DNA from 4 places in the Dactylosporangium sp. NPDC049525 genome. Region 1 is predicted to be linked to each of the others. Evidence: riboswitches for the same ligand, from Rfam matches in the RefSeq annotation. Region 1 holds a riboswitch; each other region holds the start of a gene.
What was found. Region 1 has a riboswitch for cyclic di-AMP ahead of AB0K00_RS29430 (hypothetical protein). Riboswitches for the same ligand answer to the same signal wherever they lie in the genome.
Positions count from the first base shown of each region.

Region 1 (7,066 bases):
CCGGCCAGGACGGGCTGCTGCAGGGCCAGCTTCAGCGCCTCGCGCTCGACCAGGGCCTCGGCGTTGTCGGGCGCCAGGATCTTGCGGGTCGTGGTGGCGGGCGCCTCGACGAGGCCCTTCGCGGCGGCGCCGACGGAGCGCTGGACCGTCTCGAGTTCCATGCCGAGGTCACCGGCGAGCTTGCGCGCATACTCGGGCCGCAGGGTGCGGTCCTTGATCTTCGCGACGAGCGGGGCGGTGGCCTTCAGCGCACCGACGCGGCCCTCGGCGGTGTCGAGGTCGAAGCGCTGGATGACGGAGCGCAGCGCGAAGTCGAGCAGCGGCTGCCGGTCGGCGACGAGGTCGCGCACCGCGACCGGGCCCTTGGCCATGCGCAGCTCGCAGGGGTCCATCCCGTTGGGGCCGACGGCGATGAACGTCTGGGCGACGAAGCGCTGGTCGTCCTCGAACGCGCGCAGCGCCGCCTTCTGCCCGGCGGCGTCGCCGTCGAACGTGAAGATGATCTCCCCACCGTAACCGTCGGCGTCGAGCAGGAGCCGGCGCAGGACCGCGATGTGGTCCGCGCCGAACGCGGTGCCGCAGGTGGCGACCGCCACGGGCACGTCGGACAGGTGGCAGGCCATCACGTCGGTGTAGCCCTCGACGATGACGACCTTGCTCTGCTTGGCGATCTCGCGTTTGGCCTGGTCGATGCCATACAGGACGTGGGACTTCTTGTAGAGCGGGCTCTCCGGGGTGTTCAGGTATTTCGGGCCGTCGTCGTCGTCGAACAGCTTCCGCGCGCCGAAACCGATCACGTCGCCGGAGATGTCCTTGATCGGCCACAACAGGCGGCGGCGGAACCGGTCGATGAGGCTGCCGGAGCGGGCCTCCTTGGACAGCCCGGCGGTGATCAGCTCCTGCGCCGAGTAGCCCTTGAGCCGCAGATGCTTGCTCAGCGGATCCCAGCCCTCGGGCGCGAAGCCGCAGCCATAACGCTCCGCCTCCTCGCGGCCGAAGCCGCGCTGGGCGAGGAACTCGCGGGCGAGGCGGGCGCCGGGCGAGCCGAGGTGCTCGGCATAGAAGCGGGCGGCCTCGGCGTGCGCGGCGATGAGGCGCTGCTTCTGCCCCGTCTGGCGGATCGGCGCGCTGCCCGCCTCGACATACTGCAGCTGCAGGCCGGCGCGGCCGGCGAGGCGCTCGACGGACTCGACGAACGACAGGTGGTCGTGGTCCATCAGGAACTTGATCGCGTCGCCGCCGGCGCCGCAGCCGTGGCAGAAATACACGTTGCGCGCGGGCGACACGTTGAACGAGGCGGTCTTCTCGTCGTGGAACGGGCACAGCCCCTTGAGGTTGCCGCCCCCGGCCGACTTGAGCGTCACATGCTCGGAGATCACATCCGCGATCGCGGTGCGCTCACGTACCAAGGCGATGTCCTCGTCCTTGATCTTGCCGGCCAACCGACGCCACCTCCCCAACCCGAGGGATACATCCTGCCTCGACCCACCGACAATTTGCGACTCCACACGACCGACACCACACGGGCACCACCACATCACAACGGCGTGCAATGCTGCCGCCATGCCGAAACTGCGCGACGAGCGCGTCGCTTGGCTCGCCGTTCAGGACCGGTTGCGCCACCGCAGCCGCCGCCTGGGGCCGCTGGGCTGGTTGATGACGATCGCCACCCTGGGGGCGTGGGCGGTGCTGCGGTCCCAGGCCCGGGGTGCGGCGCGGATGGCGGCGTATTCGGTCGCGGTCGACCACGTCACCGGCTATCTCGACGACGACGAGCGCGAGGCGCTGCGCACCGACCGGCGGGTGCCGCCGTGGTTCCTGTTCGAGGTCGAGCGGGCCAGGTGGGCGGCGCGCGGTAGGCAGCGGCTCCCCGCCGGCCGGGAGACCCGCCTGGAGCGCCGCCGCCGGATCCTGCTGCGGGTCGTGCTCACCGGCAGCGTCGTCGCGGCGCTGGTGCTCGCGCCGACGGTCTGGGTGCGGGCCGCCTCGCTGGGCCGGATCGGACCGGCCGCCGACGCGCCGGCCGCCGACGTGGCGATCGTGTTCGGCGCGCAGGTGGCGCCGGGCGGGCAGGTGCCGATGCCGTTCCTCAAGGGCCGGCTGGACATCGCCGCGCGACTGCTGACCAGCGGCAAGGTCAAGGCCCTGCTCATCTCGGGCGACGCGCAGGGCGGCTCCGGCAACGAGGTCCGGGTCATGCGGGACTATCTGGCCGGTCAGGGCGTCGACCCGGCGAGGATGGTGGTCGACCCGCACGGGCTCGACACCTATGACACGTGCCGCCGCGCCCATGACGTGTACGGGGTGACAAAAGCCATCCTCGTGAGCCAGGAGCTGCACCTGCACCGCGCGGTCACCCTGTGCCGGCGGCTCGGGGTCGACGCGTACGGGGTACCCGCGCTCTGCGACGGCTGCCGGCGGGTGACGATCTGGTACAACACGGTCAGGGACGTCGCCGCCGGCCCGAAAGCCGCGTGGGAGGCACTCCGGCACCGGCAGGCGGCAGTCGTGTCGCCACCGGATCCGTCGCTGCAGGAAGCCACCCGATGACCCGCCCACCATCGTGGGTTTTGGGCGTGTCCGGCGGGCACCACCGGCATACTTGACCAGTCCACGGCGCCGGCATCTGATCGGCGCCTGTCTATGGTCGGATCCGACGGGTGGTGCGTTTTCCGGTGAGTTTCCCCTGCCTGGCGGTGTCCGACTGATGGTCACCGTGCTGCGCACTGTCGACGACGTCCTCGCCTGGGCCGGCCTGCTGGTGGAGCCACCGCTGCGCACCGCCGTCGGCCGGCTGCCCGCACCGTCGCGTGACGTGGCGGAGCTGCAGCTGGGAAGGCTCGACGAGGATCCGCCAGGGGTGCGTATGCGTGCCGCGCTCAGCCTGGTCTGCGCCGGCGCGGTCGGTGGTGACCCGCACGACGCGGTGGCGGGTGCCGTCGCGGTCGAGCTGGTGCACCACTGGTCGATGCTCCAGCGTGACCTGTTCGACGGAGACCTCACCCGCCGGCACCGGCCGACGGCGTGGAGCGTGGTCGGCCAGCACCCGGCGACGCTGGGCGGCGAGGCGATGCTGGCGCTCGCGTTCGACGTGGCCGCCACCGGCGACCCGACCAGGCGGGTGCCGCGCCCATTGCGCCAGGCCACCCGGGACACCCGGACGATCGGTGACACCCGGTTCACGGGCGACGGGCCGCTCGCCGGTGACCGGCGCGGCGGCGGCGACCGGCGAGCCGCGGGCGACGGGCCGCGCGAGCTGGACCCGCAACCGGCTGGGGAGACGCAAGCGACCGGCGGCACACCCGCGACCGGCGCCGCGCCGCTCGTTGCCGGCGGCGCGGCCGCGACCGGCGGCCCGTCGGCAACAAGCGGCGCGACGGCCAGTGGCGGCGCGCACGTAACGGGTGGCGCGCATGCGAGCGGTGGCACGCAGGCGACTCGCGGGGCGTACACCGGCCGCCATGAGCGCGCGACCCGCGACAGGTTCGTCGAGCGGGACGGTGCCCCGGACCCGTGCGCCGACGGTGGGCGGCAGCCGTCCGGGGCGGCACCCGTCGACCGGGCCGGCGTGCGCGTCCTCGGCGACACCGTCCAGCAGCTCCTGCACAGCCAGCACACGGCGCTCGGCACCGCCGTCGACCCGACCACCGGCCGCCGGTCCGGCAATGACCTGCTACGGGAATGCATCACGGCGGTCGAGCAGCGCAGCGGCGCCCTGCTCGGCTGCGCGTGCGCGCTCGGCGCGATCGCCGGCGGCGGTGACCCGGTACGGGTGGACCAGCTGCGGCTGTTCGGCGTGCGGCTGGGGCTGGCCGTCCAGTTCGCCGAGGACCTGCTCGGCATCTGGGGCGACCCGGCCGTGACGGGCCGGCCGACGTTTCCGGACCTGCGCCGCCGCCGGCGGTCGCTGCCGGTCGCCGCGGCGCTCGCGGCGGGCGCCGACGAGCTCGCGGACCTGCTGCGCCGGGACGACCGGCTGGGCGAAGCGGAGCTCGAACGCGCCGCGAAGGTCATCGAACGCTCCGGCGCCCGGTCATGGTGCGTCCAGCAGAGCGAGGACCTCCTCGCGCAGGCGCTGCTCGCGCTCGACCTGGCGATCCCCGAGCCGGCGGCGGTCGCGGAGCTCGTCGCCCTGGCCCGCTGGGCGACCCGCCACCCCGCCTGACCCCGGCCCCGCGCCTGCTCCCAGCCCTGAGCCGGCCCCGGCACTGAGCTGCCCCCGGCACTGAGCTGCACCCCGGCCCCGCGAGGCCCAGCCGCGCCCGGCCCGGTCTGCCTGACCCCGGCCCTACGCCTGGCCCAGCCGTGAGCTGGCCCCCGGCACTGAGCTGCACCCTGCCCCGCGAGGCCCGGCCGCGCCCGGCCTCGACCGACCCTGGCCCCATTCGGCCCGACCCCGCCCCGCCCGGCCCGGTCTGCCTGACCCCGGCCTACGCCTGACTCCGGCCCTGAGCTGCCCTCGGGCCCGCGCCTGCCCTCGGGCCCGCGCCTGACCCCGGCGCCGCCTGACCCCGGCACCGACGAGACCGGGCCCGGCAAAGACACCCGGCCGAGACCCGGCCGAGGCGCCCGGCAAGGACCGCCTACAGGCACGCGCGGCCGGCCCCGCGACGAGCGGGGCCGGCCGGCATCGACCGTGGACCGGGTCAGCTGAGCGCGCGGACCACCTGCTGCGCGCGCCCGACGTGCTTCTGATACGCACCCGGGAACGCCGAGCGCTGCACCGCCTGAGCGGCCGCCGTCACGCTCATCCGCTGCCACCCCTGCACCCGGGACAGCGCGTTGTAGAACAGCTTCGCGGAGTGCGACGGGTCCATCAGCTCCGCCACCGTGCCCCAGCCCTGGCTGGCCCGCTGCTGGAACAGCCCGACCGAGTCGTGGTCGGAGGAGACGCCCTCATGCGGCAGCCGCAGTGACGACGGCACCGCGTCGCTGGCGACGTTGTAGAGGTTGCTCTCCTGCATCGCGGTCGCGATCGCGATGACGAGGGCCTGGTCGGGCATGCCCTGCGCCCTACCCTGCCGCACGATGAGCGCGGCGTTGCTCATCTGCCGCTGGTCCAGCCCGGCGACCGGCCGGACGACCGGCGGCGCCGGCGGCACGGCCGGCGCGGCCGGCACCGCGACCGCGAGCGGCCCCGGCGACGATTTGGCCGCGCCCCCCGACGCGGACCCCGACGGGGACGCGCCGGCAGACCCGGCAGCAGATCCGGAGGGGAACGGGGACGCGGACGCGACGGCGCCGGGCTCGGCATACGCGGAGCCGGCGAACATCGACGGCGAGTCGGCGGGCACGGTGGCCAGCAGCGTGGCAGACAGTACGGCGACCGAGACGGTCCCGGTCTTCACGACGAACGCCGGCCGGCGATGTCGTGGCTGAAACTGGCGTGGCAATGACTTCACTACTGAAATTCCTTCTGGAGTCCTACATGGCATGCGGAAAAAGGCATGCGGTATCGGCACGGCGCCGGGCGGCGGCGTGCTGGAAGGGGGGAATCAGTGGTGAGGCGCTACGACGGCAAGCGGGCGGCCATCATCGGCAGACTCCTTCCGGTGCCGCCTACCGGGTTAGCTGACGGGTTCGGGCGGGAAGTTTCGCCCTACCGTGGCTCGGCCACGGATACACCCCAGAGGACTGTGTGGGTCCCCGGCTCGCGAAAGTCTCGCGACTCGACGGCGCCCGCCCGGCAGCACCGATGCGGCGCAGGTCGACCGGAGCGGACCTCACGACCCTACTGGGCGGCTTCGGGGCGGACCAACCGCAGCAACGGCATACCACCCGCTGCACCCGAACGATCACCGAACGCTGTCACCCGTCTGGTCACCCCTCCGGCGTGCCGCCCGCCCTTGACCAGGTACATCGCGCGATCGGCGGCGCGCAGGGCGGCACCCGCATCGTCGACCGTGTCATCGATCACTGCCACGCCGACGCTGACCCGTACCCGCATGATGTGCCCCTGGTGCGTGATCGGCGCGGAGACGGAACGTTCGAGGCGGTCGACGAGCGCCCCGAGGTCGGCGACGGTGACGTTGGCGGTGAGGACGACGAACTCGTCGCCGCCGAGCCGCGCGACCGTGTCGGCGGGCCGGACCAGGGAAACGAGGCGGTGCGCGACGGCGACGAGGACCGCGTCGCCGGCGTCGTGGCCGAGGGTGTCGTTGACGACCTTGAAGTCGTCGAGGTCGCAGAAGAGCAGCGCGCTGACGACGGCCTCGGTGCGGGCCCGCCGGATCGCGGTGGCCAGGGGCTCGGCGAAGGCGTCGCGGTTGACCAGGCCGGTCAGCGGGTCGCGGGAGGCCCGCCGGACGAGGTCGGCCTCGGTCGCCTTGCGGTCGGTGATGTCCTGCACCTGCGTGATCGCGAAGGAGGGCGAGCCGGCGACGATCGACATCGTGGCGGAGACCCAGATCGTCTCGCCGTCGCCGCGTACGCAGCGGATCTCGTGGTCGCGGATCGATCCGGTCCCGCCGGCGAAGACCTCCCGGCTGTGGTCGAGGTCGTCGGGGTGGATGACGTCGCCGAAGCGCATCGAGACGAGGACGTCCTCGTCCCGGCCGAGCAGTTCGCACAGGGCCGGGTTGACCCGGATGAGCCGGGTCAGATCCGCGCCCTCCATGCCGATCATGCACATGCCGGTGCCGGCGCCGTTGAACGCGAGCCGGAACGCGGCCTCGCTGGCCTCCAGGTGCTGGCGCTCCTGGCGCAGCGCCTCGACCAGGTTGGCGTTGTTGATCGCGATGCCGGCCTGCGCGGCGAGCATTTCGAGGAGCTCCCGCTGGAACGCGCCGGGGCGTTTGCCGTCCGCGGGCAGGTCGACGCTGAGGATCCCGACCAGCGAACCGTCGGGCGCGCACAGCGGCGCGAACAGGGCGTCGAGCGGGTGCCAGCGCTCCTCGTCGGGGACCTCGTCCGCGCCTTCGGCCAGGGAGGGGATCCAGGACTGGATGCCGTTGTTGTGCCGCTCGTGCGGCAGGAAGCGCAGCTGTCCCCACTCGTCGGCGTCGGCGAGGTGCGCGTCGAACTCGGCCGCTGGGTAGCGCACACCGAGCAGTTCGGCGCGGGCCTC
Region 1 is NZ_JBFAPO010000023.1:77,126-84,191, reverse strand. Features, by position in the region: gene dnaG (DNA primase) at 1-1,442, opposite strand, end outside; gene AB0K00_RS29440 (ElyC/SanA/YdcF family protein) at 1,564-2,550, shown strand; gene AB0K00_RS29435 (polyprenyl synthetase family protein) at 2,708-4,165, shown strand; gene AB0K00_RS29430 (hypothetical protein) at 4,647-5,348, opposite strand; cyclic di-AMP (ydaO/yuaA leader) riboswitch at 5,542-5,685, opposite strand; gene AB0K00_RS29425 (diguanylate cyclase) at 5,732-7,066, opposite strand, start outside.

Region 2 (7,066 bases), on a different contig from region 1:
CAGGACCTCGGGCTTGCCGGACAGGTCGCGGTAGGTGGTGTAGGCGATGCCGCGGCGCTGCGCCCACTCCCCGACGGTGTCGACCTCGATGCCAATGAGCGCGGTCAGGAACGCCCGCCGGTCGCCGATGACGATCGCCTCCTTGACGAACGGCGAGGCCTTCAACGCGTTCTCGATCTCGCTCGGCGCGACGTTCTTGCCACCGGCGGTGATGATGATGTCCTTGGAACGGTCAGTGATCTTCAGGTGGGTACCGTCGACGATCAGCCCGACGTCGCCGGTGCGCAGCCAGCCGTCGGGCGTCATGGCCGCCTCGGTCGCCGCCTGGTTGCGGAAGTAACCGGCGAACGTGCCGGCGTGCCGGGTCTGGATCTCCCCGTCGGCGGCGATGCGCAGCTCCACCCCGCTGTGCGCCTCCCCGACGGTGCCGAGCTTGACCCGGCCGGGGCGGTTGGCGGTGCTGATCGCGGTGTTCTCGGTCATACCGTAGACCTCGAACATCGGCACCCCGATGCCCATGAAGAACCGCAGCACGTCCGGGGCGATCGGGGCGGCGCCGCTGGCGGCGTAGCGGACCCGGCGCATCCCGATGCGCTCCTTGAGCGCCCGGTAGCACAGCAGCCAGCCGACCGCGTAGAGCAGGCGGCTGCCGGCGGTGTGCCGGCCGCCGTTGGCCTCCAGGGTGGCGCCGAGGCGGTCCGCGACGCGCAGCCACAGCCGCGCGTTGGAGCGTTTGACCAGCGACGCCCCGGCGAGCCGGATCGTGACGCCGGCCATCATCTTCTCCCAGATGCGGGGCACCCCGAACAGGATCGTCGGCTGCACCTCGCGCAGGTCGGCCTGCACGGTCGCGATCGACTCACCGAAGTGGACGGTGACCCCGGCGGCGGCGTTGAACCAGGTGGTGAAGACCCGCTCCGCGACGTGGCACAGCGGCAGGTAGGACAGGGTCAGGTCGCGCGGCCCCGGCGGCGGGTCGGAGAAGCCGCCGCCCTCGATCAGCACCCGGATCGCGAAGTCCACGTTGGCCACGGTGAGCATCGCGCCCTTGGGCCGCCCGGTCGTGCCGGACGTGTAGATCAGCGTGGCGATGTCGTCGTCGCTGGACTGCAGCTCGACCGGTTCCGCACCTTCGTGCGAGGCCAGCAGGTCGCTCCACGCGATGAGCTTCGGGTGCTGGTAGCGGCCGCGGATGCCCCTGGGCTCCAGGTAGACGATCCACTCCAGGTCGGGGCAGTCGTCCAGGACCGCGAGGGCCTTGTCCACCTGCTCCTGGTCCTCGGCGAAGAGAATCCTGGCGCCGGAGTCGGCCAGCATGTGCCGGACCTCGTCGGGCGGGTTCGTCGGGTACAGCCCGACGGTCGCCGCCCGCACCGCGACGGTCGCCACGTCGACGAAGAGCCACTCCGAGCGGTTCTCCGACTGGATCGCGACCCGGTCGCCGGGCAGGATCCCGAGCGAGCGCAGGGCCCGGGCGACCGTCTCCGCGGTGCGCCAGTAGTCGCGCCAGGTGATCTCGCGCCAGATGCCGCGGTGCTTCTCCCGCATCGCGACGGCGTCAGGTGTGCGTTCGGCGTGCTGCTTGACCAGGTCGGCAATCGTCATGCCGCCTCCACCTCCCCCAGGTAGGCGCGCAGGACGTCGGGGTTGTGCTGCACCTCGGCGGGCGTGCCGGTGGCGACCGGCACGCCGAAGTCGACGACCATGACCCGGTCGGCGAGATCCATGACGAGGCCCATGTCGTGCTCGACGAGGATCATCGGGATGCCGAGCTCCTCGCGGACGTCGAGGATGAAGCGGGCCATGTCCTCGGTCTCCTCCAGGTTCATTCCGGCGACCGGCTCGTCCAGCAGCAGCAGCTTCGGCTCCATGGCCAGGGCGCGGCCGAGTTCGACGCGCTTCTGCACGCCGTACGGCAGCAGCCCCACCGGCAGGCGGCGCCATTGGGCCAGTTCGAGGAAGTCCACGATGTCCTCGACCACGGCCCGGTTGGCGATCTCCTCGCGCCGGGCCCGGCCGACCCACGCGATGGCGGCCAGGGTGCCGTAGCGGATGTGGTGGTGCCGGCCGAGCATGAGGTTCTCCAGCACGGTCAGGTGCTGGAACAGCTCGACGTTCTGGAAGGTGCGGGCCACCCCGAGCTTGGCGACCTTGTCCGGGCGCAGCCCGGTGAGATCGGTGCCGTCGAGGGTCACCTTGCCTTGCTGCGGCCGGTACACACCGGAGATCACATTGAAGATCGACGTCTTCCCGGCCCCGTTGGGCCCGATGACGGCGAACAGTTCGTCCTTGGCGACGGTGAACGAGACACCGTCGATGGCTTTGACGCCGGCGAAGCTGAGCCGGACGTCTTCGAAACGCAGCACGGCGACTCCCGAAGGGGTTGTTGCGGCTCTATGACAGCCAGCGTTTGCGACGCTTGTAGTGCTTGACGTCGCGGAAGGACCGCTCGGCGCGGCCGAGGTAGAACTCGCGGATGTCGTCGTCGGCGAGCAGTTCGGCGGCGGGTTTGTCGAGCACGACCTTGCCCGTCTCCAGCACGTATCCGTGCTCGGCGATGGACAGCGCCATGGTCGCGTTCTGCTCGACCAGCAGCACGCCGGTGCCGGCCCGGTTGATCTGCACGATCAGGTCGCGGACCTGTTCGACCAGCCGCGGCGCGAGGCCGAGGCTGGGCTCGTCGAGCAGCAGGTAGGCCGGGTCGGACATGAGGGCCCGCCCCATCGCCAGCATCTGCTGCTCGCCGCCGGAGAGGTAGCCGGCGATGCTGCCGCGGCGCTGGGCGAGCACGGGGAACAGGCCGTACATGCGCTCGAGGGCCTCCGCCCGTCCTTTCGGGCGGGTGTGGGCGCCCAGGCGCAGGTTCTCCTCGACGGTCAGCTCGGCGAACGTTCTTCGCCCCTCCATCACCTGCGACACGCCGCGGCGGACCACGGCGGCCGGCCGCAGCCGGTGGATGGGGCGCTCGTCGAGCGTGACGGAGCCCTTGGTGATGGCGCCGTCGTGGACACCGAGCAGGCCTGACAGGGCCCGCAGGAGCGTGGTCTTGCCGGCACCGTTCGCGCCGAGCAGCGCGACGATCCGTCCCGGTGGCACCTGCAGGCTCACGCCGCGAAGCACCAACATCACGTCGTCGTAGACGACCTCTAGGTTCTGGACACGCAACATGGGGTGACGCTCCTCCGGGGGTGTTCGGAGTGGGCGAACTATGTGCATCGTCGGTGAATAAAGTTACGTGTATTTAACCGGGTATCAGAGCAGAATCAAGCCCCAATTGTGTGTCCGTCAACACCATCTTCGATGCGGCATCACCGTCCGATGTGGACCGACAACTCGCCGTGATTCGGACTTTTGGGGTAATAGATATAGAACAACGCGCGTGGGTTTCGCTTCGTTGGTGATCACGTTAAGTTAGGCCCTGGCCTGCTCGGCAGTCCGTCGCCCAGCCCGGGCGGCGCCGCGCAAGCGCCGCCGAGTCGAGCGCCCATCTGGCGCTGTTCGAGCCGGGGACCCAGGTTCCTTGGGGTGAATCCGCGATCGCGGTAGGGCGCTCTCTTCCCGCCCGAACCCGTCAGCTAACCCGGTAGGCGGTCGGTGAATGAAGGGTCATCCCTTGTCCGCTGGACACCGCGCCAAACGGTCCCTGCTGCGCTCCCTGGTCATCGGGGCCGTCGCGCTGGCCGTTGTGGCGCCTGCGAGTGTCGCCAAGGCCGATCCCACAGCTGCCGAGATCCAAGCCCAGCTCGAGAAGGCGGGCGACGAGCTCGAAGTCACGGTCGAGGCCTACAACAAGATCAATGAAACGCTCGCCGCCACCCAGGCGGAGGCCGCCACCATCCAGGCCAAGATCCAACCCCTCGTGGACAGCATGACCGCGGCCAACTCCGACGTCGACGTCATCGCCATCGCCGCGTTCAAGGGCTCCGGCAACATGGTGAGCCTCAACGTCATGCTCAACGCGCAGTCGTCGGACACGCTGATCGACCAGCTCACCACGCTGCAGCAGATCAGCAAGCACCAGCAGCACGCGATCGCCGAGTATTCGGCGGCCAAGTCGAAGCTGGACGACGAGAAGAAGAAGATCGACGACACGCTCGCCGCGGAGAACGCACAGAAGGCCGAGCTGGAGACCAAGAAGAAGAAGATCGAGGGCGACGTCAAGAAGCTCGACGCCCTCAAGCGCCGCGCCACCGCGGCCGGCAGCACCGGATCGACCGGTGTGAAGGTGTCCCTCGGCGCCGAATGCACGAGCCCGGCCAACTCGGCGGTCGCGTTCGCCTGCGCCCAGCTCGGCGAGCCCTACAAGTGGGGCGCCGCCGGACCGGGCAGCTGGGACTGCTCGGGCCTGACCATGGGTGCCTGGAAGGCGGCCGGCATCACGCTGCCGCACAACGCCAACGACCAGTGGCGCTCGGGCAGGGTCACGCACGTCTCGCGGTCCGCGCTCTCGCCGGGAGACCTGGCCTTCTTCGGAGGATCGTCGCCCAGCCACGTCGGCATCTACATCGGCAACGGCAAGATGATCCACGCGCCGACCACGGGCCGTAACGTCGAGGTCGCCTCGGTCGACCGTTCCAACACGACCGGATACGGGCGCCCGCACTAGGGAACCCCTCGTCACGTGCCAGGAGGCCATGCCCGCAAGATGGGGCATGGCCTCCTGGGATCCCGAGCAGTACGCCCGCTTCGCCGACGAACGGGCCCGCCCCTTCCACGAGCTGGTCGCGCGCATCCCGACCACCGCCCCGGTCGCGGTCGTCGATCTCGGCTGCGGGCCCGGCACGCTGACCGCGACCCTCGCGACCCGCTACCCGGACGCGGCCGTGCTCGGCATCGACTCCTCCCCCGCCATGCTCGCCGCCGCAGCGCCGCTCGCCACGCCGCAGGTGTCCTTCCAGCTCGGTGACATCGCCGGGTGGCGGCCGCAGCGCGGCTCCGTCGACGTCATCGTCGCCAACGCCTCCCTGCAGTGGGTCCCCGATCACGCGGCGTTGTTGCCGGTGCTCGCCGCGGCCCTCGACGACGGCGGCACCCTCGCCTTCCAGGTCCCGACCGGCGGCCCGATCCTCGACTCGGACGTCCTCGATCCCGAGGTCCTCGGCCCGCGCGGCGCGACGCCCGTGCGGGAGCCCGCCTGGTATGTGCGGACCCTCGCCGGCCTCGGCCTGACCGTGGACGCCTGGGAGACCACGTACTTCCACGTCCTGCCCGGCGACGACCCGGTCCTGGAGTGGTTCAGCGGCACCGGCCTGCGCCCCTACCTCGACGCTTTGTCCGGCGCGGAGCTCGACGACTTCCGCGCCCGCGTCGCCGCCCGGCTGCGCGAGGTCTACCCGCGCGAGCCGTTCGGCACGATCCTGCCGTTTCCGAGACTGTTCGTCGTGGCGCAACGATCTTAAGATCCGCCCGTGACCCAATCGCGCAGCCGCCGCAGCTCGGTGAAGATCGTGCTGATCGTCCTCGCCGTCGTGGTCGTGCTGTGCTGCTGCGGCGGCGGCGCGGGCGCGTACCTCTTCTTCGACGACCGCACGAAGGCCGCGCGCGAGGCGACCTCGGCGTTCCTGTCCGACCTCGAGTCGGGTGACCTGGCGGCGGCCTACGAGCGGCTGTGCGACGACACCCGGGCCCGTTACGAACAGTCATCGTTCGAGGCCGCGGTCAACGGGCGCAGACCGGTCTCGCACGATCTGCACTGGGGCGGCTGGTACGGCAACGACAACGGGCTCGAGACCGCCAGGATCACCGCCGATGTGACCTACTCCACCGGCCCGAAAGAGGCCCACGCCGTCCCGCTGCGCAAGGAGGCCGGCGCCTGGAAGGTCTGCGGCAACCCCTACTGACCCGCATCGCCGACCCGCCGCCTTGCTGACCCGGCTTGCCGACCCGGCTTGTTGACACGGAGCAGCCCCCGACCGGGAAGGGTCAGGGGCTGCGGGTTGGTATCGGTCAGGCGGCCTGCAGGCCTTCGGCGCGGGCCAGCTCGCGGAGCCGGCCGAGGGCCTGGATCTCCAACTGGCGGATGCGCTCGCGGGACAGGGAGAACCGGCTCGCGACCTCGGTCAGCGAGTGCTCGCGACCGTCCTCCAGACCGTAGCGGGCGCGCATGATGCCCGCGGACCGGTCGTCGAGGTGGTTGAGCAGGCCCTCGATGCGCTGGCGCTCCAGGGCGGCCAGGACCACGTCCTCCGGCGACGGCGCGTCGGAGTCGGAGACCAGGTCGCCGAGGCTGGTGTCGCCGTCGTCGCCGACAGGGGTGTCGAGCGAGACGGTGTCCTGGGACCAGCGCTTGAGCTCGTGGACGCGCTCGACGGGAACGCCGAGGGCGACGGCGAGCTGCTCGGGCTCGGGGTCGTTGCCGAGCTCACGGGTGAGCTGACGCGCGACGTTGCGCATCCGGTTGACGTCTTCGACGAGGTGGACGGGCAGCCGGACGGTGCGCTCCTGCTGCGCTATCGCCCGGCTGATCGCCTGGCGGATCCACCATGTCGCATATGTCGAGAATTTGTAGCCGCGCACGTAGTCGAACTTCTCCACGGCGCGGACCAGGCCGGTGTTGCCCTCCTGGATGAGGTCGAGCATCGGCATGCCGGACCGCACGTAACGCCGCGCGATCGACACCACCAGTCGCAGGTTGGCCCGGATGAACCGGTCCTTGGCCCGCTCGCCCTCGTCGACGAGGCGCTGCAGCTCGGCGGCGCTCACGCCGTCGGGCAGCTCGGCCACGTCCAGCAGGTGCTCCGCATAGAGACCAGCCTCGACCGCCTTGGAAAGCTCGACCTCAGAAGCGGCGTCGAGCAGCGGCGTGCGGGAGATCTCATGCAGGTAGACACCAACCAGGTCACGCTCTTCGGCACCTGTATCGGGTCGCATCTCCACTTTCACGTTCTCCACCTTCGGGCCCCTCCCCGTCCATCCTTCGCCTTCCCCGTTTCACCCTGCTAAAACGGGTGCCCCCCGGGTATGCCTCCTACACAACAGTCACGTGGCCTGCCGAATTCCACCCTCGCGGGCGATTCCGGTGACGACCCGTGAGAGTTGCACCACTTACCTAGACGACTCGGGAGCA
Region 2 is NZ_JBFAPO010000006.1:66,553-73,618, forward strand. Features, by position in the region: gene AB0K00_RS12205 (AMP-binding protein) at 1-1,605, opposite strand, end outside; gene AB0K00_RS12210 (ABC transporter ATP-binding protein) at 1,602-2,366, opposite strand; gene AB0K00_RS12215 (ABC transporter ATP-binding protein) at 2,395-3,168, opposite strand; cyclic di-AMP (ydaO/yuaA leader) riboswitch at 3,460-3,606, shown strand; gene AB0K00_RS12220 (NlpC/P60 family protein) at 3,614-4,606, shown strand; gene AB0K00_RS12225 (methyltransferase domain-containing protein) at 4,653-5,399, shown strand; gene AB0K00_RS12230 (hypothetical protein) at 5,409-5,840, shown strand; gene AB0K00_RS12235 (sigma-70 family RNA polymerase sigma factor) at 5,947-6,870, opposite strand.
Region 2: it holds a riboswitch for cyclic di-AMP, as region 1 does, so the genes downstream of both, AB0K00_RS12220 (NlpC/P60 family protein) here and AB0K00_RS29430 (hypothetical protein) in region 1, are expected to answer to the same signal.

Region 3 (7,066 bases), on a different contig from region 1:
CCGAGCCGCAGCCGCGCGTCGAACCGGTCCTCGATCGCGGTGAGCCGGGCCTCCTCCAGCCGGTAGCACAGCCGCTCACGGGTCGCCGTCAGCGCTGCGCCGGACAGCGCGGGCCCCGACCACAGCGCCAGCGCCTCGTCGAGCGCCACGATCCTGCGCTCGTCGTCGCCGATCGTGCCGGCCCGCTCCAGCAGGTCCAGGAACCGGCTCGCGTCGACCTGGTGCAGGTCGGCCCGCAGCGCGTAACCGTCGCCGCGGGTGTCGATCCCGATGTCGCCGGTGCCGTCGCGGGCGTCGGCCAGCACCGCGCGGAGGCGGGACACGCAGACCTGGACGGCGTGCTGCGCGGTCCGTGGTGCCCCGTCCGGCCAGGCCAGGTCGATCAGCCGGTCGACCGGCACGAGCCGGTTGGCCTCCAGCGCGAGCACCGCCAGGACGAACCGTTGCCGGCGCGGACCGAGGTCGACCCGGTGGCCGTGCGCCCACAACTCCACCGGGCCAAGCACCCGAACATCCAACGCCCGCCCCCGCAGCCACCGTTACCAACGTCGATCGCCCATCGTATGTCGGCAGGTGCGGCGGGTCGGTCGCAATGACGAAGGGGACGGCGATGAGCGGACTGTGACCGGACGGTGAGCGGCACCGAGCACGATCGTGGCCGGTCTGCAGAGAGGACGAGCGATGGGCGGCACCTTCGATCGGCGTGGGATGGTGGCGGTGCGGGCGAGGGCGGTGGGGACCGGCGGCGACCTGCGCATGACGGTCGCCGCCTTCGGGCGGGACGGGTCGTGGGTGCTGCTGGTGCAGGGTGATCACGTGGCGTGCGTCGCCAGGTCACCGGCGCCGACCGGCGGTCCGCCCCCGGTTTCCGAGCCGCTGATTCCCGAGCCGCCGGGGCTGGCCGCGACCTGCGTCCGCGACGGCCTGCAGTGGAGGATCGGGCTGGCCGGCCGCAGCGTGCTGGTCGGGCACTCGGTCGGCATGCTGCACCTGGCGGTGCTGCTGGCCAACCCGGGCACCGAGGTCCCCGCCGTCGACCTCGCCGCCGGGGTGGCCTCCCTCGGCGGCCGTAACGCCCGCGCCGGCGGATCCACCCAGCCCGTCCTGGACCGGGCGGCGGTGCAGGAGTACCGGCGGCGGCTGGATCACCTACGCACGCGGATCGAGGAGCTGGAGGACGTTGACCACGTCGAGCGGGCCGCCGAGCTGCGCTCGGAACGGGACTGGCTCGTGGCGGAACTCGCCGCCGCCGCGGGCCTGGGCGGGCGGACGCGCCAGTTCTCCGACGACAGGGAACGCGCCCGCCTCGCCGTCGGCAGGGCGATCCGGCGGGCCGTCGCCCGCGTCGCGCGCGCCGACCCCGTTGTCGGCGGGCACCTGCAGCGCCGCATCCACACCGGCAACCACTGCCTGTACCGGCCGGGCGGGGTCAGCGCCGTCGGTGTGCCGGTCGCGGCGCCCGGCTGATGTCCTGCGACGTGCGGTGCATGGCGCTTCCTTTCGCTCGAGCACGGCGTCACTGCCTGGGCGTTCCAGACCGTTCCAGGTCGCATCGGGCAGGGGCACGCCGCCCGCGCGGCTGTGCGACGATCGCGCGGTGACCACCGCATCGAGGTACGCCGACTTCGCCGGACGCGAGGCCCGAGGTGTGTCGCCGACCTACGAGCGGCTAGCGGCCGCGATCTCCGCCGACGAGGAGATCCTCGCCCTGCTGGAAACGGTGCCGGCGCCGAAACGGCAGCCCACCCTGCTGCTGGCCGTGGTGCGGCTGCTCGGCGGGCCGGTCGACGAGCCGGCCGCGTTCCACGACTTCACGGTGGCCAACTGGCCCGCCGTGGCGGCCGAACTGCGGACCCGGGCCACACAGACCAACGAGACCGGCCGCTGCGCGCTGCTGCTGCCGGTGCTCGCCACGCTGCCGCAGCCCCTGGCGTTGCTGGAAGTCGGCGCCGCGGCCGGCCTGGGGCTGTACCCCGACCGGTACTCGTATCGCTTCACCCATCGCGACGGCGACGTGGAGCTCGGATCGGGCGGACCCGTGCTCGACTGCGCGCTCACCGGAGCGGCGCCGCCGACCCGCGTGCCGGAGGTGACGTGGCGGGCCGGCCTGGACCTGCGTCCGCTCGACGTGACCGACCCGGCCGACCTGGCCTGGCTGGAGGCGCTGATCTGGCCCGAACACCACCACCGCCGCGACCGCCTGCGCGCCGCGGCCGCCATCGCCACCGCGGACCCGCCGGCGCTGCACCGCGGCGACCTCGTGGACGACCTGCCGAGGCTGGCGGCCCTCGCACCGGCCGGCGCGACGCTGGTCGTGTTCCACACCTCCGTGCTGTACCAGGTGCCGGCCGAGCGCCGGGCGCTGTTCGTCGACCTGGTCCGGCAGCTGCCTGGCCACTGGATCTCTGTCGAGGGGGCGGACGTCGTGCCGCATCAGGGCACGCCGCCGGCACCGGACGGGCCGCTGCACAACGTGCTGGCCCTCGACGGCACGCCGCTGGCCTGGACCCGCGGTCACGGCCAGGCCATGACATGGTTCGCCTGACGCCGCACCGCCGGCCGAGTTCGTCTTACGTCTTGGGTCTTCGTTAAGTGTGGCTTAGATCGAGGCTCGACGGTCTCCCCGGCCGTTACGTTTGGGCTGGCCTGCCGGACGTCGTCACCCCGCCGGGGTGGCCGGGCAGCCACCGCCGAGTCGTCGGTCGCGCGTCCGTGCTGCGGGCGTCGGCAGATGAGCCGGGGAACCACAGGGTTTCCATGGGGTGAATCCGCGCCGCGGCGCGGTAGGGCGCGCCTTCTTCTCGCCCGAATCCGTCAGCTAACCCGGTAGGCGGTCCGGGAAGAAGGACTGTGCCGTGTTCAACGGACGCACGACGTTACGCACCGCGATCGTCGCGCTGGCTGTGGCGGCGATCATCGCCCCGGCCTGCGCCGCGAACGCGGACCCGACGCCGGAAGAGATCCAGGCCCAGATCGACAAGGGCAACAACCAGCTCGAGCTCGTCGTCGAGCAGTACAACAAGGTCAACGGCGATCTGGAGGCCACCCAGGCGGCGATCACCAAGCTGCAGGCCGACCTGGCGCCGCTGCAGGCCACGATGGAGGCCGCCCAGGACACCGCCAGCACGCTCGCGGTCAACGCGTACAAGACCGGCGGCAACCTCGGCACCTGGTCGCTCATGCTCGGTGCGAGCTCGTCCGGCGCCTTCACCGACCGCGTCGGCACCCTCAACCAGATCTCCCACAGCCAGCAGCGCGACCTGGCCGCGTACGGCGCGGCGAAGAACGCCTTCGACACCGAACGGCGGCGGCTGGCCGACACGCAGGCGGCGCAGAGCCAGCAGAAGATCGACCTGGAGACCCGCCGCAAGAAGATCGAGGGCGACATCACCCGCCTCGACGCCCTGCAGGCCAAGGCCGAGGCGGCCGCCGCGGCCGCTGCCGCCGCGGCGAAGGTCAAGCCCAAGACGACCACCACCGCGGCGCCCCCCGGCCCACCGCCGGCGGTCTCCGGCTCGGCCGGCAAGGCGGTCAACTACGCGTGGGCCCAGCTCGGGAAGCGCTACGTCTGGGGCGCCGCCGGGCCGAACACGTTCGACTGCTCCGGGCTGACCATGATGGCGTGGAAGGCGGCCGGGGTGTCCTTGCCCCACAACGCCGCCCAGCAGTGGCAGAAGGTCCGCCACATCTCCCGCAGCCAGCTCGCCCCCGGCGACCTGGTGTTCTACAACGGCCTCGGGCACGTGGGCATCTACATCGGCAACAACCAGATCATCCACGCCCCCAACAGCCGCACCGTCGTGAAGATCGCTCCGATCGACATCGACTCGCTGTACGGCTACGGCCGCCCGGCGTAGGAACCGCCTCATCCCAGGGCCTTCGTGTCGTTCGCGCACGAAGGCCCTGAGCGCGTCAAGGCGGCCCGGCGGCGGACGCGGGACTGTCGACGTGCCGGTATGCCACGAAGGCCGGCAGCTTGGCCGCGATGAGGCCGGCCCCAACCACGGCGGCCATCCCTCCTGCCACCGCACTGATCTGGGGTGTCGACACCGTCGCCAGTACCCCGGCGCGGAAGTTGCCCACCTGCGGAAACGCCGCCCCGACGACGTATTCGGCGGAACTCGTCCGGCCGCGCATCGTGTCCGGGGTGGCAAGCTGGACGATCGTGGATCGGAAGACCACGGAGAGCATGTCGGCGGCGCCGGCCACGGCGAGCAGCGCAAGCGATGCGGCCAGCCCGTGCACGGCACCGAATCCCGCGACGGCTGCGCCCCAGATCGCGCCGGTGATCAGCATGGCCCGGCCGGGGCGGGTGACGCCCTTGACGGGGCCGGACAGTGCCGAGCCGAGCAGCCCGCCGACCGCGATCGCGGTGCTGAGCAGCCCCAGCGTGCGGGGCGAACCGCCGAACCGGTCGGCGTTGATGGCAGGGAACAAGGCAATCGGCATGGCCAGCACGGTCGCGCTCAGGTCGGCGAGCATGGCGCCGCGCAGCGCCCTGTTGCGCACGACGAACGTCAGCCCCTCGATCGCCGCCGCGAGGCTGCGCCGCGATGCCGTTCCGTCAGGCCGCATCGGTGGTAACCGGAACACGCCGTAGAGGGCGGCGCCGTAACTGATCGCGTCGATGAGATAGCAGACCTTGAGCCCTGCCGCCGCGGCGACGACACCCGCGAGCGCCGGCCCGACGATCATGGCGGAGTAGCCGGAGATCATCGTGAGGGCCGCGCCGGCGGGCACCAGCTCGCGCCGCAGCAGCCGGGGCATGAACGTGCGCCGGGCCGGCGTGTTGACCGCACTGACCGCGCCGCTCGCCGCGGCCAGCACGTAGAGCAGCCACAACGCGCTGCTGCCGGCGAACGCCTGCGCGGCGTACCCGGCGGACACCAGGGCCAGCACCGTGCTGGTGACGAGCACGAGCCGGCGACGGTCCATCGAGTCGATCAGCACACCACCGGCGAGTCCGACGACGATCGCGGGGACGGCCGAGGCCAGGCCGACCGCACCCACCGCGGCGGACGACCGGGAGATGTGGAACACCTGCAACGCCACCGCGAAGGTGGTCATCTGCCCACCGACCGAGGAGAGCGTCGAGCTCAACCACAGCCGGCGGAACTCCGGCGACTCCCGCAGCGGTCGAACGTCTGCCAGCAGGCCGTGTCCCCTCACGACCGGCCCTGGCCGCGTCGTGGCCGTCCGGCACGGATGCGGCGAGGCGCGAACGGGCCCACGGCACGATTCCTCTGCTCGCCCCGGCCGTCTACCGGCGCTGGAGCAGCCGCCGCGCGAGGGTCTCGCGCAGAGCGTCGGGCAGCCCGTCGGTGTCGACCAGCCCGGGGAGCAGTTCCGGCTCGGTCATGTACGCGCGGAACGCCTGCGCGATCGTCACCCCGTGCGCCGGGCGGTCCTCGACGGTCACCGGGTCGCCGGCCCACACCTCGCCCGGCTCCAGCACGCGCAGGTATGCGCCCGGACGGTTGGCCCGGGCGAAGGTCTTCATCCAGCGCGGCTCGCCCATCTTGTGCTGGAACGTGACGCACGGGATGCGGCCGAAGGTCGGCTGGAGGACCAGCCGTGGACCGATGCGCCACCGCTCGCCGATGACCGCGCCGTTGACGTTGAGCTCCTCGGTCGTCAGGTTCTCGCCGAAGAGCCCGTTGGCCAGCCGGCGGCTCAGCCTTGCCTGCCACCAGTCGTAGTCCTCCCGCGCGTACGCGTAGACGGCCTGGTCGTCGCCGCCGTGGTGCTTGGTGTCGAAGATCTGGTCGCCGACCAGGCCGCTGTGCGACCCGGTCGACTTCGGTCCCGGCGCGCGCACTTCGACCAGATGATCGACCGGCCGCTTGTTGATGCCCGTGACACCGACGTCCTTGACCGGGTTGGGCTCCGGCACCGCCAGGTTGACCGAGACGATCCTGCTCACGCCCGTCAATCTAACCGCGCCGGCCACTGCACGCCGCGCAATTTCCCGTCGCCTGCCGAGCTCACGCGCCGCCGGCGGGCTCGGCGGTCTCGTCGGTCGGCTCGGCGGTCTCGTCGGTCGGCTCGGCGGCCTTGTCGGTCGGCTCGGCGCGTTCGTCGGTCGGCTCGGCGCGCCAGCGGGCGATGGTCGCCCGGGTGCCGGCCGTGTCCGGATGGTCGGGGCCGGACAGCCGCACGTGGTCGGCGAGCAGTTCCTCGGCCGCGGCCAGCGCGCCGGCGCGGTGTCCCGACTCCCACCGCCACAGGGCGAGAGCGGCCCGCGTGGCGCGGATGTCGGGGTGGTCCGGGCCGAGGATCCGCAGGCGGTCGGACAGCAGCAGTTCGCAGGCAACTGCTGCGTGGGCCTTGTCGCCGGACCTCGCCGACCATTCCGTCAGCTTGGCCTGTGCGTCCAGGGTCAGTGGGTGGTCGAGCCCGAGGATCCGTGCACAATCGGCGCGGAGCTGCTCGTACGCGCCGACGGCCTTGAGCGGGTCGCCGGCCTCGCCCAACCAGTGCGCCAGGACCGACCGCGTCGTCAGGGTGACCGGGTCGTCGGGTCCGGAGATTCGCAGCAGGTCGGCGACGAGCTGTTCGCTGACTGCGGCCGCACCGGCCGCGTCGCCCGACTGCCCCCGCCAGCGCACGAGGTGCTGCCGGGTGCGCAGCGTCGCCGGGTGGTCGGGTCCGGCGATCCGCAGGCAGTCGGCGAGCAGCGCCTCGTACGTGGCGGCGGCGCCGGCGGCGTCGCCCGCTTCGCCCTGCCAGCGGGCGAGGCTGTCGCGGGCGTCCAGCGTCTCCTCATGGTCGGGGCCGAGGACCCGGAGGCGGTCGGCGAGCAGTTGCGCATACCCGGCGGCGGCGCCGGCCGCGTCGCCCGCCTCGCCGCGCCATCGGGCGAGGTTGTTGCGGCTCGCCAGCGTGAAGAGGTGATCCGGGCCGTAGACCCGCAGACAGTCGGCGAGCAGCTGTTCGCAGGTGGCGGCGGCGCCGGTCGCGTCGCCCGCGTCAGCCATTGACTGGGCCAGGTTGCCGCGGGTGCTGAGCGTCGTGAGCTGGTCGGGTCCGAGCACCCTCAGGCGGTCGGCCAGGAGCTGGGTGTACG
Region 3 is NZ_JBFAPO010000018.1:37,812-44,877, reverse strand. Features, by position in the region: gene AB0K00_RS25260 (BTAD domain-containing putative transcriptional regulator) at 1-506, opposite strand, end outside; gene AB0K00_RS25255 (hypothetical protein) at 682-1,467, shown strand; gene AB0K00_RS25250 (DUF2332 domain-containing protein) at 1,598-2,545, shown strand; cyclic di-AMP (ydaO/yuaA leader) riboswitch at 2,679-2,848, shown strand; gene AB0K00_RS25245 (NlpC/P60 family protein) at 2,856-3,857, shown strand; gene AB0K00_RS25240 (MFS transporter) at 3,913-5,169, opposite strand; gene AB0K00_RS25235 (MOSC domain-containing protein) at 5,261-5,923, opposite strand; gene AB0K00_RS25230 (tetratricopeptide repeat protein) at 5,985-7,066, opposite strand, start outside.
Region 3: it holds a riboswitch for cyclic di-AMP, as region 1 does, so the genes downstream of both, AB0K00_RS25245 (NlpC/P60 family protein) here and AB0K00_RS29430 (hypothetical protein) in region 1, are expected to answer to the same signal.

Region 4 (7,066 bases), on a different contig from region 1:
AGATCACACGTCTTTCGGCACGCACCGTGCAGAAAACATTCCGACAGTGTTACGTGCGTGTGCCGAGCGTGTCCAGGATCTGCTCGCCGAACTTCGCCGGCTTGTACCGCAGGCACACCTCCCGGGCCCGGACCCCACAATCGTGACGGCCGCGGACCCGGGAAAGAACCGCTACCAGCACGCCTCGCGCTGCGGGACCCGGTCCGCGTCCGGCCGGCGGATCATCGCGGTGAGCGGTGGCAGCCGGTACTCGGCGTCGGTCACGTGCTCGCCCCATTCGGTGCCTGTGTCGGTGCCTGTGCCGTCCGGTCCGGTCTCGTGGGCCGACACCACCGCCAGGAACGTGTTCGGCGCGGCGCCGTGCCAGTGCCACTCACCGGCCGCGACGACGACGGTGTCCCCGGCGCGCACCTCGTGGATCGGGCCGCCCCGGCGCTGCACCCGGCCCACGCCGTGCAGGACGGTCAGGATCCGTCCGTACGCGCAGCGGTGCCAGGCCGTCCGCGCGCCAGGGCTGAACTGCGCATGGAACGTCTGGAGATGGGACGGCTCCAGACCGGTGACGTCCCGGTCGATCCACACGACGCCGGAATAGCACTGTTGCGGGGCCTGCCGGCCTCGGCTCGGGGCACGGATGACTTCCATGGATTTTCCTCCCTGGTCGAACTTCTGGATCGAACTTCTGGATCGAACTTCTGGATCGAACTTCTGGATCGAACTTCTGGATCGAACTTCTGGATCGGACTCGCTGGATCGAACGCCCGTGCGGCGCTCGTCGTGGACGGCGTCAGGTCTTGTAGTCGGCCCAGGACATGTCCCACGCGGTCCAGCCGTCGCCGGGGTCCAACGGCACCCCGGTGTTGTGCGTGGTGACCGGGTCACCGACGAGTGTCTGCTCGTACAGCCACTTCGCGTTCGCGGTCGAGACGTTGGTGCAACCGTGGGAGACGTTGCGCTTACCCTGGTCGCCCACCGACCACGGCGCGGCGTGGATGTACTGGCCGCCCCACGTCAGTCGCATGGCGTACTGCACCGCGACGGTGTACTCCGGAGTGCGGAACACCGTCGATGCCTCCCGCGACATGACCACGGTGGTGCCGCTCGACGTGGGCGTCGACGGCTTGCCGAGGCTCACCGGCATGGTCCGCACGAGCGCGTCGTTCTGGTAGACGTTCAGCTGTTTCGTGGCGTTGTCGATGTCGATGGTCAGCTTCCGGCCGATCGTGACCGTCGCCGCGAAGTCCTCGTCGGCGTGGCCGTTGCCGATCCGCACCCCGTTGAGCGCCTTCCGCGCGGTGATCTTCGTGCCCGGCTGCCAGTACTGCTCCGGCCGGTACATCACCTGCCGGCCGCCGAACCAGTGCCACGCACCGGCCTGCGGCGGATCGCTCTTCACGAAGAGACGCTGCTGCACGGCGGCGCGCGACTCCTGCGGCACGTCGGAGCCGAACTGCACGACGATCGGCATGCCGACGCCGTACGTCCCGCCGTTGGTCAGCATCAGATCGGACGTGATGGCCGGGCCGCTGGGCTTCGCCGCCGTGGTGAAGGCCGTCTCCCGGGTCACGGGTTTGTTGTCGGCGCCGACGGCGGTGACCTTCGCCGTGTAGGACGTGCCGTAGCGCAGCGCGGTCGCGGGCACCCACGAGGAGCCGTCCTCCCGGAACTCGCCGGCGACCCGTTGGCCCGCCGCGTCGGTCAGGGCGACCTCGGTGATCTTCCCGTCGTTCACCTTCGTGCCGATCTCGGCGCTGACCGCCACGCCCGACTCGCCCGCAGCCGGAGTGACGGCCAGCCCGACCGCCGGGACCGGTGGAGCGGTCCATTTCGCCGCCGTGTGCTTCTTCGGACTGTGACACCCCGACAGGCCCAGCTGCGCTCCCACCGCGAGCGCGACCAGCGCGACCGCGGTCCGACCGGGCCCCCTCATGTTCTCTGCCTGTACATGGACATGCGGGCATCGTCGTTCGCGTCCGGGCGAGACCGGGGCGGCAATCGAGTGACAATGCGAAGGACTCGGACCCGCCGCGGCGGACTTCCTACATGACGGCGTCCACGATCTGCTGTGCGAGCCCCTCCCATTTCGCGTAGGCGTCCGGGAAGGCCGACCGCTGCACCAGCTGCGCCGCGACGGTGACGGCCTGCTGCTCCCAGCCCTGGATCTTGGCCAGTGCCGCGTAGAACCTGCGCGCGGACTCGCGCGGGTCCATCAGCTGGTCGACCGTGCCCCAGCTCGGCCGCTGCTGGAAGAGGCCGACCGAGTCGTAGTCGTAGCCCACGCCTTCGTTGGGTCGCCGCAGTGACTGCGGCAGGTTCGGGTTCGCGAGGTTTCGCAGGTGACTCTCCTGCAAGGCGGTGGCGATCCCCACGACGGCCGCGCGGCGCGGCAGGTTCAGCTGCCGGGCGACGTCGATGATCGCGACGGCGTTGTTCATCTCCGCCTGGGTCAGCCCGCCGACGGGCGCGGGCACGGTCGGCGACGCCGGTTGCGTGGCGGCAGGCGCCGGGGCGGCCTTCGTCGGTGTCGGGGTGGCATTCGCCGCCGGTGGGGTGCCCTTCCCCGCCGGTGGGGTCACGGTGCCAGCGCCGTCGGCGGGTTTCCGGTTGCGGCTGCGTGAGGCGGGCCCGTCGGCCGCCGAACGTCCGGCGTCGCCGGCGAGCGCCACACCATTCGCCGGCGTGGCGCCGGGTCCGGGTCCGGCCGACGACGACAGCGTCGAGGACAGGCCGACCGCCGCGACCGCGACGGTGACCACGGCGTACCGGCCGATCTCGAGCGGAACGGCTGCGCGCAGCCGGAAGCGGGCCGCGTGCCGGCCCCGGCGGGAGCGCCGAAGGTGGCGGGGGCCGCGCCCGTGCCCCCCGTTGGGCTGCTGGTCATCGTCGGCGACCGGAAGCATCCGGCGAGCCTAGGGCGACCCGGATCCGGGTCCCTGCCAGGCGTTCGAATCAGCCGACGGGACAGTTGGCGGGCCGCACGCCGCCGGGGTGCGGTCGGCGAGACGCACCGGGGGATGACGCACCTGACCGGCGGGCAGCCCGCGTGGTCCGCGGTGTGCACCCGGTCCATTCGCCACGACGTCGTCACGCCCGGTAGCCGAACAGCGTGCCGGATTCGAGGCCGCTGCGCCGCCCCCTATAGGGTCCTCGCATCCGTCCGGCCCACCGTCATCCAGTTCGGGTGACACCGCGGCGGATCCGCTGAGTCGCATCCACGCGAGCCGGGGACCCAAGCACCACCGGGGTGAATCCGCGGGGCCTGAGCCTCGAGGTAGGGCGATCTTCCCGCCCGAACCCGTCAGCTAACCCGGTAGGCGGCACCGGAAGGAGCACTCCGTGCGGCCTCTGACCCGGCATCACCCCTGTCGCAGCACCTCGACCCGCGGCCCGGCCCGGTAGCCGTCCCCGACGCCCGCCGGCCCGCCGCCGGCTCTCACCACACCTGCCGCAGGCCGGTGTGGACGCCCGCTGCCCGGATCACGTCCGGCACCGGCAACAGCAGCCGTCATCCAGCATGTCTGTCGAGGTACCCGTGAGTTACCTGTACAAACCCAGGCACCAGAACCCCACCTCGCCGCGCTCCCGCGTGCTGCCGATCGCGGCGGCCGCGGCGGTCCTCGCGGTGACGGTGGCCGTCGGCGTGGCCGTGCACGCCTCGACCCCCGCACCGGTCGCCGACGCGCAGTCGCTGACCTCCGCGGATTCGTCGCAGCCCGGCGCCGGTCAGGCCGCGCGCGATCGGCAGCGGACGCAGGCGGCACCCGATCCGGCGACCAACCCGCCGAAGGCCGGCGCCAGCGCAAAGCCGTCCGCGCCCGCCACGCCTGCCGCGCCCAGCACGCCCGGCACGACCGCACCGGCCCCCCCGGCGGCGAAGGAGCTCGCGTACCGGTTCGCCTGGCAGGAGAACTACTACTTCTGCGGTCCGGCGGCGACGCGTATCGCCCTGACCGCGCGATCGATGTATCCGTCCCAGTCCGAGGTCGCCCAGAGCCTACGCACGACCGTCAACGGCACCAACTCCGCCGACGACACCACCCGGACGCTCAACGCGTACACGAAGACCTCCTTCTACAAGTCGCGCTACATCACCGGTCAGTCGGCCACCCAGGCGGAGATCGACCGGATGCAGGCGGACGTCGTCAACGCGATCGCCAACGGCTACGCCGTGGTCGCCAACATCGCCGGTTCCACTGTGGACGACAAAGGGGGCGCGCACTCGTATCCGGGCGGCCACTACCTCACGGTGGTGGGCTACAGCAACGGCGGCAAGACGGTGAAGATCGCCGATCCCGCCGACGCCCTGGGCGTCGGGTACTACACGCTGACGACGGCCAAGCTCGCGCACTGGACCGCGCTGCGCGGATACTCCGCCTGACGCGGCCACCAGCGGCTCGTGGGGCGGCGCGCCGGGCGGCTCGTCAGCGGCCCAGTGCCCGCACCCGGCTGGGTGGCTGGAACGCCTGGACCGGCTGGCCGCGCAGCGCGCCCGCCATGGTCTGCGCGACGGCGCTGTTGACCGAGCCGGCGATGCCGCTGCCCACCTGGTCGTTCGGGTTGTCCACGTTCACCGCGATGCCGGCCGCCGCGATCTGCGGGGTGAAGCCGGCGAACGTCTCGGTCGAGTTGTACTCGGAGCTGCCGGTCTTGCCCGCGACCGGGCGGCCGCCCAGGATGCCGGACACGTTCTCCGCCGTGCCGCCGTCGCACTTGCCGTACGCCGATGCCCGGCTGACCGGGCACCGTGCCGCGTCGGTCGCGGCGGCCGCCACGTCGGCGCTGACCACCTGCCGGCACTTCGGGTTACCGGCGTCGACCGGTTTGCCGTTGGCGTCGGTGATCGACAGCACCGGCAGCGGCTGGCAGTACAGGCCGCCGGCGGCGACCGCCGCATAGGCGTTGGCGAGATCCAGCGGTGTGGTCGAGGCGACGCCGAGGGTGAACGACCCCCACTGATCCGCCTTGGCCGCCATCGCCGCGTCCGCGCCCGAGCGGAACGTGATGCCGAGCCGCTGCGCCATCTCGACCACGCGGCGCGCACCGACCTGCTGTTCGAGCCAGACGAAGTAGGTGTTGACCGAACGGCCGAAGCCGTTCCACATCGTCCGGTCCCCGTTCATCCAGCTCGGGGACTCGTTCGCCGGGCACCACCTGCCCCCGCAGCTGCCCGGGCCGCTCGCCGGCCACACGGAAGCCAGCCGGCTCGGTGCGTTGAACCTGGTGCTCAACGGCATGCCCGCGTCGAGGGCGGCGAGCATGGTGAACATCTTGAACGTCGAACCCGCCTGGTACCCGGCGACACCGCCACCGCCGGCGACGAGCTGGTTGACGGTGTTCGGGTACCGCGGATGCTGGGGCGGGTTGGGATCCAGGCTGTAGTGGCGGTTGACGGCCAGCGCGAGGACCCGGCCGCTGCCGGGGGTGACGACGGCCAGCGGCATCGACCGCGCGCTGCCGTAGCCGTAGACGCTCAGCGACTGGTTGAGCGCGATGGCCTGGATCGCCGGGTCGAGCGAGGTAACCACCGTGTAGCCGCCGGTGCGCAGCGCCTCGTCGCGGTCGGCGCGGGTGGCGCCGAACTCCGGCTGGCTGCCCCACCACTGCCGGAAGTAGTCGCAGAAGAAGCCCCAGTCGTTGTGCCCCGGTGGGACGGACACGCAGTTGTTGGGTAGCTCACGCTGATTGAGCTTCAGCTCCTGGGCCTGTGCCGCGGTGGCGTCCCCGGCGCTGATCACCCCCATCTTCGTCATCGCGTCGAGGGTGTAGGCGCGCCGCCGCAGGGCCGAGTCGCGGTCGCCGCTGATCGGGTTGTCGGCATCCGGTGACTGCAGCAGCCCGGCGAGCAGTGCCGCCTCGGGCAGCGTCAGGTCCAGGGCCGTCTTGCCGAAGTACGTCTGGCTGGCGGCGTAGATGCCGTAGGCGCCGGCACCGAAGTAGGCGATGTTCAGGTAGCCCTGCAGGATGTCCTGCTTGCTCAGGTGCTGTTCGAGCTCCGTCGCGTAGCGCATCTCGCGTATCTTGCGCGCGGGCGTGTCGGCGGCCGCGTCGATCCGCTGCTGCGGCGACAGGCTCGGGTTGTTCTTCAGCACGTTGCGGACGTACTGCATCGTCAGCGTCGAAGCGCCCTGCTGGGCGCCGCCCCGGCCGTTGGAGACCAGCGCGCGCAGGACGCTTTTGCCGTCGACGCCGCGGTGCTGGTAGAAGCGGGTGTCCTCGGCCGCGACGACGGCCTGCTGCATCACCGGTGCGATCTGCTCCAGCGGTACGTCCTTACGGTTCTCGTCGTAGAACGTGGTGATGAGCGTCTTGCCGTCCTTGGCGTAGACGTAGGTGGTCTGCGGCGGCGGCGGCAACGCCAGGTCCGACGGGAGGTTCTTCCACACGTCGCCGCCGGCGTTCACCGCGGAGCCGCCCATGAGTGCGAGCGGGAGCACACCGGCGGCCACCACCAGTCCCGAGATGACACCGCACAGGATGAGCCGGCCGAGCCCCCTGAGCCCGCGCGCGAACGTCGAGCGCCTCGGCGCCTCGTCTGCTGCAAGGCGGGTGCCGGCGTCGTGCTCGGGCCGGCGTCGGGCACGGACGAGACGCATTGACTTCTCCCAATGAGACAGCGGGTGGTTCGCAGGCCGCCGATCCGGGTGGACCGATGCGACGGGCGCGCCGCTACCCGGGGGGTTTCCGGCCAAACGGCAGGGGGCACCCGGCCGCCCGGATCGTCACCCCCTGGCGGGGATCACCCTCCCGCCGGCCGGTGATCCCCCTGGTGAGGAGGGATCGGATGACGGCCGGGCAATCGGGCGCCGAACCCGGCGGGCTCTGTTCGGCTGGATCGCACGGCGCACTGTGGCCGTTCGAGCGGGGGGCTTCGCCGGCACCGGCGAAGGCTCACCCGGACAACGGCTCACCGGCGACCGTCGACAGAGCGGTCTGCGGCCCGACACCGCTGCCACGCGAGGCGACCGAAGGGAAACGACGCCATGTGCGGCTTCCTGATGTACGTGGGGGACTTCGCCATCTCCCCAGAGGCCCTTGGCCAGGTGGAACGGCAACTCGAGTTGCTCGA
Region 4 is NZ_JBFAPO010000051.1:16,835-23,900, reverse strand. Features, by position in the region: gene AB0K00_RS44020 (cupin domain-containing protein) at 172-645, opposite strand; gene AB0K00_RS44015 (Ig-like domain-containing protein) at 788-1,930, opposite strand; gene AB0K00_RS44010 (hypothetical protein) at 2,040-2,900, opposite strand; cyclic di-AMP (ydaO/yuaA leader) riboswitch at 3,190-3,332, shown strand; gene AB0K00_RS44005 (C39 family peptidase) at 3,533-4,378, shown strand; gene AB0K00_RS44000 (transglycosylase domain-containing protein) at 4,422-6,593, opposite strand; gene asnB (asparagine synthase (glutamine-hydrolyzing)) at 6,981-7,066, shown strand, end outside.
Region 4: it holds a riboswitch for cyclic di-AMP, as region 1 does, so the genes downstream of both, AB0K00_RS44005 (C39 family peptidase) here and AB0K00_RS29430 (hypothetical protein) in region 1, are expected to answer to the same signal.